Linked DNA regions of Chlorobaculum tepidum TLS. The protein of the gene in region 1 interacts with the protein of each later gene in a pairwise test. Links are inferred from orthologs where the notes say so. Each region holds a gene or a part of one and is shown in the gene's direction. Other genes may lie near its edges.

Region 1 (4,505 bases):
TCGATTTCATCAGGGCGATCCACAATATTGGCACGATTTCACGAATTGCGTGCAGGCGTGAATTCGAGCAGCGCTTTACCCTCCGTCACATGGTTGACAATTATGAAACCCTGTACCGAAAAGTCATTGCTGCTTCATCGGCCACTGATTCACTCTCTTCGCTGCCATAGCCAAACAATGGTCAGGAGCTACCTCTCGAAGCTCAATTTTGATCTTGCAGGAACGGCTCGAAAAGTTATTATGATGGATGACGTGCCGGGACGGAGGATGATTTCCGCGCCGTCCGGCGATTGCAACCTGACTTGAGAAGCGCCTTGGAGTTCGTTCATCTTCACACCCACACCCACTATTCGATGCAGAGCAGCCCGATCTTTCCGGGCGATCTTTTCGCGGCCTGTAAAAAGCAGGGTATGACGGCGGTTGCCGTGACCGATTACGGTGCGATGTTTAACATGCCGGAGCTGTTCGGTCAGGCGAAGAAGGCTGAGGTGAAGCTGATCATGGGGGCGGAGATTTATCTGGCTGGCACCGGCTCGCGTGACAGCGGCAAACCGGCTACGCTCATCCTGCTCATTCGCGACGACATCGGTTACCGCAACATGTGCGTCATCCTGTCACGGGCAGCGCGGGACGGCTTTTCCAACGGGTTACCGCACGTGGATCGCTCCGTGCTCGAAGAGTGCCGCGACGGGCTGGTCTGCCTCTCGGCGGCGCACTCCGGCCTGATTGGTCGCGCGCTGCTCTCCGGCAATGAAACCGAAGCTGCGAATTTCGCGAACTATTATCGCGATCTTTATGGCGAGCACTTCTACCTCGAACTCCAGAAGCATGGTGCGCCGTACGAGGAGCAGCTCGTGCCGGGCACCATCCGCCTCTCGGAACAGCTCGGCATTCCGCTCGTGGCGACCAACAACGTGCACTACCTCGACCGGCGTGACTCGGGCTGCTACCGCGCCATGATCGCCAACCGCACCAAGCAGCGGCTCAACAGCCAGAATCTTCAATGCCTCCCAGGCCACGAGAACTACTTCAAGTCGGCTGCGGAGATGAGCTTGCTCTTCGACAACGCTCATGGCGAACTCGACAACACGGTGAAGATTGCCGAGGCCTGCTCCTACACCTTCATCAACAAGGATCCGCATTTGCCGAAATTCCCGCTTCCCGAAGGTTTCGACAGCGAGAAGGAGTATCTGCGCCACCTGACCTGGGAAGGGGCAAAGGAGAAGTACGGCGCAGCGGATGGCACAATTCCGGAGGAGGTGAAGGCGCGCATCGAACTGGAACTTGGCGTCATCGAGAAGATGGGTTACAGCGCCTACTTCCTGATCGTCAGCGATCTCATCGCCGCGTCGCGAAAAATGGGCTACTCGGTCGGCCCCGGACGCGGCTCGGCGGCGGGCAGCATCATCGCCTACCTGACTGGCATCACCCGGATCGATCCGTTGAAGTACAAGCTGCTGTTTGAGCGCTTCCTCAATCCGGAGCGTATTTCAATGCCCGATATCGATATCGATTTTACGCCGGTCGGCAAGCAGAAGGTTCTCGATTACACTGTGCAGAAGTATGGTGCAGAGAGCGTGGCGAAGGTTGTCGCCATCGGTACGCTTGGCGCAAAGGCGGCCATCCGCGATGCAGGGCGCGTGCTCGACGTGCCGCTCAAGGCGGTCGACCAGCTCGCCAAGCTGGTGCCGTCGAGGCCGGGCACGTCGCTCGAAGACGCCTTCCGTGAGGTCAAGGAGCTGAAGCGGCTCGTCGATACCGATCCGCAGTACCAGCAGCTCGTGCAGTACGCGCGGGCGATGGAGGGGCGGGCGCGTAACGTCTCGATGCACGCGGGTGCGGTGGTCATCACCGATGGCGCGCTCGAAGAACAGGTGCCGCTCTACGTTTCCAACAAGATTGAAACCGAGGAGCGCAAGTACGCCGACGAGTTCGATCAGAACGACATCGACGGCACGAAGGCCGAAAGCAGCGACGAGAAGCAGGTCGTCACCCAGTTCGACAAGAACTGCATCGAGCAGGCGGGCCTGCTCAAGATCGACTACCTCGGCCTCGAAACCCTCGCCGTGATCGATGAAACCCTGCGGCTCATCAAGAAGCGCCACGGCATCGACATCGATCTCGAAAAGGTGCCGATGGATGACCGCAAGACCTTCCGCATCTTTCAGGAGGGCAAGATGGCCGGCATCTTCCAGTTCGAGTCCTCCGGGATGCAGAGCTACATGATGCGCCTTCAGCCAACCACCATCGGCGACATCATCGCCATGAGCGCCCTCTACCGTCCGGGCGCGCTCAACGCCGTGATCGACGAGCACCGCAACGCGGTCGATCTGTTCATTGACCGCAAGCACGGTCGCGAGGAGATCGACTACATGCACCCGATGCTCGAGGAGATTCTCAAGGAGACTTACGGCGTCATCGTCTATCAGGAGCAGGTGATGCAGATTTCGCAGGTGATGGGGCGCTTCTCGCTTGGTAAGGCGGATAACCTACGCAAGGCGATGGGTAAGAAGGATCCGAAGCTGATGCAGAAGTTCAAGGAGGAGTTTGTCGAGGGCGCGGCGAGCATCGATGTCAACAAGGCGCTCGCCACGCGCATCTTCGACCTGATGGCCGAGTTCGCGGGCTACGGTTTCAATAAGAGCCACTCGGCGGCTTACGGCGTACTGGCCTACTGGACGGCCTATCTCAAGGCGCACTACACCATCGAGTTCATCACGGCGATTCTGAACAGCGAGATCGGCGACACTGAGCGCATGAAGCATCTTACCGACGAGGCCAAGGGGTTTGGCATCTTTATGCTTCCGCCGTCGATCAACAAAAGCGACGCGCTCTTCTCGGTTGAAGAGCACAAGGGGCGGCCTTGCATCCGCGTCGGCCTTAGCGCTATCAAGCAGGTGGGAGGGGGAGCGAGAGCGGTGGTGGCTGCGAGACTGCGGCGCGATGGCAAACCCTTCCTCAACCTTTTCGATCTAACCGCCTCGGTTGATCTTCGCGCCATGAACCGCAAGGCGCTCGAATGCCTTATTCAGGCCGGAGCGCTCGACGAGATCGATCCCAACAGGGGTAAGTTGCTTGCCAACGTTGACAAGGCGATCAAGTTCGGGCAGATTCAGAACAAGGCGGTGACGCTTGGCCAGGGAGGCTTTTTCAACGATGACTTCAGCGACGGGCAGGCGGGCGTACACTATCCCGACCTCGACAACGCCGAGCCGATGCCGGAGAGCGAGAAGCTTCAGTACGAGAAGCGGCTGGTCGGCTTCTACCTGAGCCACCATCCGCTCGACCGCTTCCGGCGCGACTGGGAGGCCTTCGCCAGCCTCACGCTCGACAAGCGCGACGTGACGCCGTCAAAGCTCTACAAGGCGATTGGCGTGATCGTTTCGGTCAAGCCCTATCAGGATCGCAAAGGCAAGCAGATGCTCTTCGGCGTGCTTGAAGATTTCACCGGCAAGGCGGACTTCACGGTTTTCGCCAGCGTTTACGAGCAGTATCACCATATGCTCAAAACAGACGAGGTGGTGATGCTCAGCGTTGAAGCCGAGGTGAAGGACGGCGGCCTTAAGCTGCTGGTGCGCGAGGTCGCGCCGCTCAAGAAGGTGCGCTCCGCACTGGTCAAAAAGGTGGTGCTGCGTATCGATGCCGACGACGCCAGTCAGCTCGGCAAGCTGCAACAGGTGCGCGAAATTTTCGAGAAGCACAAAGGTGGCACGCCGGTCGATTTCGAGGTGCGTGCCACCATCGGATCGTGCAACGAAACCCTGAAGCTCTTTGCCCGCAACACGCCAATCGAGGCCGATGACGAGGTGCTCGACCAGCTCGAAGAGATTCTCGGGCCGGATAATGTTAGAATTACGGGATAAATTTCAGGCATTTGTTGCCAAGTTGCATTTTATTCAATTATATTTGCACAGAGTAATGGTATGTCTCTTATCAATTGTTAACCCTTTATTTGAGAACTTATGAGTGGAAAATATTTCGAGGCGACTGACCAGAATTTTCAGGCAGAAATTCTTAATTCCGATAAAGTTGCGCTGGTCGATTTCTGGGCTGCATGGTGTGGTCCGTGCATGATGCTCGGCCCGGTCATCGAGGAACTTGCCGGTGATTACGAAGGCAAAGCCATCATCGCCAAACTCAACGTCGATGAGAACCCGAACACCGCCGGCCAGTACGGCATCCGCAGCATTCCCACCATGCTGATCATCAAGGGTGGCAAGGTTGTTGACCAGATGGTTGGCGCTCTGCCTAAGAACATGATCGCCAAGAAGCTCGACGAGCATATCGGCTGATCTTCCATCCGTTTCTATTCTTTGCTATCCCGGTTCAAGCCGGGATAGTTTTGTTATAATCCCAACCCTACCTCCCGGAGACAAACGATGGACAAAGATATCAGGGACGTCGTCATCATCGGAACCGGCCCTGCCGGATATACTTCTGCCATTTACACCGGACGGGCCAATCTCAAGCCGCTGGTCATCGAGGGGCCCCAGCCCGGCGGGCAG
Region 2 (3,403 bases), 490 kb from region 1 along the record:
ACGAACTGCTGCGCGTGACGATCCACTCCGCACTGCACCTCATGGGCTACGACGACGAAACTAGTGAACTGCGAGCAGCGATGAGCCTTCGGGAGGATCACTATCTTTATCGCCTCAGGCACTGATATTTCCCTGTCGTTCGACACCTGATCGTTGTATCGGGGATAGAATTTTTTACTAAATTATCCTCATAAAATCCCCGCATTTAGTTCCCTGCGCCGTTCAGCTCACCGTTGATGGCGATGCGCGGAGGCTCTGCTAATGAAAAATTTTTACGGCAATGAATCTCATTATCAACGACAAAACGGCCTCATCGAGCGTTGGTCAGACGATCGGCAAGGCTGCCAGGCTGAATCACGCTCATGTTGGATACGTTTGCGGAGGCCACGGTCTCTGCCAGGCTTGCTACATCACCGTTCAGGAGGGCGCGGACTGCCTCGCTCCTCTCACCGATGTCGAGAAGGCGTTCCTGTCACCGCGCCAGATAGCCGCTGGGGGCCGTATGGCCTGCCAGGCCACCATTGCCAAGGAGGGCACGGTGAAGGTGCTTTCGCGTCCGGAAGAGGTGCGCCGCATGGTGTTCAGCAATCCTTTCCAGCTTATCGGTTACGCCGCCGACATGGGCAAGGACACCGCGCAGCAGATCGTGCCGGGCGTGCAGAATCTCATCGGTCGCATCCAGCGCGGCGAGATGGGCGGCAAGGATGCTCTTGGCGATATGATTGAGTCCATCCAGGGTGCCGCCGGACTCGTCGTCGAGGCGATTCAGCAGGGGCCGATGGCGCTGCCGATTCCCTTCAAGGAGCAGATCGCGGATCTGATCTCCAAGCTTCCACTGCCACAGATTCAGTTGCCCTCGATTTCGCTGCCGCAACTTCCGTCGATCTCCTTTCCGCAGCTTCCGTTCTCGCTGCCCAAACTTCCGTTCTCTCTGCCGTTCCTGCCGCAGCAGCCCCAGGCTACGGCGTCGCTCGAAAAGGTGACGATCACCGTACAGCCGCCGGCTAAAGACTGAGCGGGCATCGTCAGGCTGTTAGCTCCGATTTTTTCTACCCTCCCCCGGCTGAACCGCCGGGGGCTTTTTGTTGGCAACAGGTTTATCGAGCATCCGGTTTGCCGGTGCTCTTTGAATGATCATGATTGCCATAACCTTTTTCTGGAAGTAACCATGGGTTTGAGTCTTGGCGAACGTTGCGGGCTGGTCATGCAGTCCGATATTCGCGCCATGTCGATCGAGTGCGCCCGCATGGGTGGGATCAATCTTTCGCAGGGTGTTTGCGATACGCCGGTGCCGCCGGTGGTGTTGCAAGGGGCCGCCGATGCGGTGATGCAGGGGGCGAACATCTATACGCATCACACTGGCATCCGCGAACTGCGCGAAGCGATTGTCGCCAAGCAGCGCCGTTTCACCGGCGTGGCATTCGACGCCGAGCGCGAGGTGGTCGTCTCCGCCGGGGCGACGGGCGCGATGTACTGCGCGTTTCAGGCGCTGCTCAATCGCGGCGACGAGGTGATCGTGTTCGAGCCTTTTTACGGCTACCACGTCTCGACGCTTCGGGCGGTCGAGGCTGTGCCGTTGTTCGTGCCGCTCGATCCGTCGGACGGCTGGTCGTTCCGCGTCGAAGCCCTCGAAGCGGCAGTGACACCGAAGACCAAAGCGCTGCTCATCAATACGCCCGCCAATCCCTCCGGCAAGGTCTTTTCGTGCGACGAACTGGCGCTGCTGGCGGAGTTTGCCATCCGCCACGACCTGTTTGTTTTCACTGACGAGATGTACGAGCACTTCGTGTTCGGCGGCCTTTCGCACGTTTCGATGGCCTCGATGCCCGGCATGAGGGAGCGTACGATCACTATCTCCGGTCTCTCGAAGACGTTCAGCGTTACCGGCTGGCGTATTGGCTATGCGCTATGCGACCCGCGCTGGGCTGCCTCCATCGGCTATTTCAACGATCTTTTCTATGTCTGCGCGGCATCGCCGCTTCAGGTGGGTGTTACGGCGGGGCTTCGCTTGCTTGGCGACGACTACTATCATGGTCTGGCAGCCGAATATGAGGTCAGGCGTGATCTTTTCTGCGCGGCGCTCGCCGAGGCTGGACTCGAACCGCATGTGCCGCAGGGCGCGTACTACGTGCTTGCCGGCACGGAGCGCTTACCCGGCGCGACGGCGCGGGAAAAGGCGATGCACATTCTGCGCGAAACCGGTGTCGCTTCGGTGCCCGGCTCGGCATTCTACCACGACGGCGGCGGCGAGAATCTCGTCCGCTTCTGTTTCGCCAAGGAAAGCCATGTGCTCGAAGCGGCCTGCGAGAAACTGCTGAAGCTCAGGTAAATTCAACAATTTCGCGTAATCATCCATCAGAATGGGGGCTTGAAAATAATGGCTGATACAGCGCTACTCCAGAGCATCGTCAAATTGACAAGGCCGCTTTTCATTATCCTGTCGCTAGCTCTTTGCGGCTGCATTCAGATGCACACGACGGTTCATGTCCGCAAGGACGGAAGCGGTACTATCGAAGAGAAGATGCTCTTCAGTGAGATGTTGTCGGGGATTATGAAAGAAAAAGGCGAGGGCCTTCCTGCACTGCCGAAAAAAGACCAGCTCAGGGAGATGTCTGCTGAATTTGGCCCTGATGTCAAGGTTGTCAACGTCAAGAAGGTCGAAAACAGTAGTGGCAGCGGTTTCATTGTCACGTATGCCTTCGATGACATAGAAAAAGTGCGAATCGGAAATGTGCAGAAGATGAGCAAAAAACTCACGGCAGACAGCACCGCCGTCAAATCCGACAGCACGGTAGTCCAGAAGCCTGAGACCTGGTTTACCTTTACCATGAAACGGGGAGCAAATCCGGAACTCACCATCAACAAGGAGGCAATGCTGAACAGCTCTTCCAGGGGTGAGGTGGCTAAAAAGCCGGTCAGTACGCAGGAGAAGGAGCAGATGCTCGACATGATAAGCGCTTTTCTGAAAGGGATGAAACTTGAGATTGACGTTGTCGTTGACGGGCGCGTCATCAGCAGCGATGCGAGTTACCGTGCCGACAACACGATTACGCTGTATGCAATGGATTTCGATCAGCTGATGACGCACCGGGATATTCTTACAGGAAAATATGACGGTTTGTCCGACCGGGACTTTGCCCGCAGGTCTGGAAAAGACTCGGGTTTAAAGTTCGAGTTTAAGGACAAGGTTCATGTCATTTTCAACTGAGTGGCGTTTTCAGTTCTGTTTCTTCCGAAATTTGGAAAGAAACCAACTGACGCTTGCCGATGGTTAGTGAATATTAGTGAATAGTGGATTGCTTTTTCTCAGTTTTGCACAGGGGCAAGTCCATGTTATAACCAAACAGAGTCCGGAGGCCGATCATGGAAATTGAACAAACAGTGCTGGTGCAGTGTCCATACT

Evidence for each region. The genes of interacting proteins can lie anywhere in the genome.
Region 2: the proteins of dnaE (region 1) and AYT24_RS06260 interact in binary tests that used the Escherichia coli proteins (3 or more experiments, as listed by UniProt). The link is inferred for Chlorobaculum tepidum TLS from one-to-one orthologs.

The regions. Positions count from the first base shown.
Region 1 is NC_002932.3:802,198-806,702, forward strand. The notes cover bases 1-4,063. They hold dnaE (DNA polymerase III subunit alpha), read left to right. Parts: upstream 1-314; coding sequence 315-3,863; downstream 3,864-4,063. Other genes in these bases: AYT24_RS03920 (glycosyltransferase family 4 protein), read left to right, coding at 1-170; trxA (thioredoxin), read left to right, coding at 3,963-4,063. In the rest of the region: more of trxA, read left to right, coding at 4,064-4,292; trxB (thioredoxin-disulfide reductase), read left to right, coding at 4,380-4,505. UniProt on the Escherichia coli protein: DNA polymerase III is a complex, multichain enzyme responsible for most of the replicative synthesis in bacteria. This DNA polymerase also exhibits 3' to 5' exonuclease activity. The alpha chain is the DNA polymerase catalytic subunit.
Region 2 is NC_002932.3:1,294,772-1,298,174, reverse strand. What follows is about bases 288-3,248. They hold AYT24_RS06260 (pyridoxal phosphate-dependent aminotransferase), read left to right. Parts: upstream 288-1,168; coding sequence 1,169-2,329; downstream 2,330-3,248. Other genes in these bases: AYT24_RS06255 (hypothetical protein), read left to right, coding at 2,378-3,208; AYT24_RS06265 (2Fe-2S iron-sulfur cluster-binding protein), read left to right, coding at 288-1,015. Also shown: rRNA maturation RNase YbeY, read left to right, coding at 1-125; more of AYT24_RS06265, read left to right, coding at 281-287; AYT24_RS06250 (CPXCG motif-containing cysteine-rich protein), read left to right, coding at 3,364-3,403. UniProt on the Escherichia coli protein: Shows aminotransferase activity with methionine and histidine as substrates, and to a lesser extent also with phenylalanine.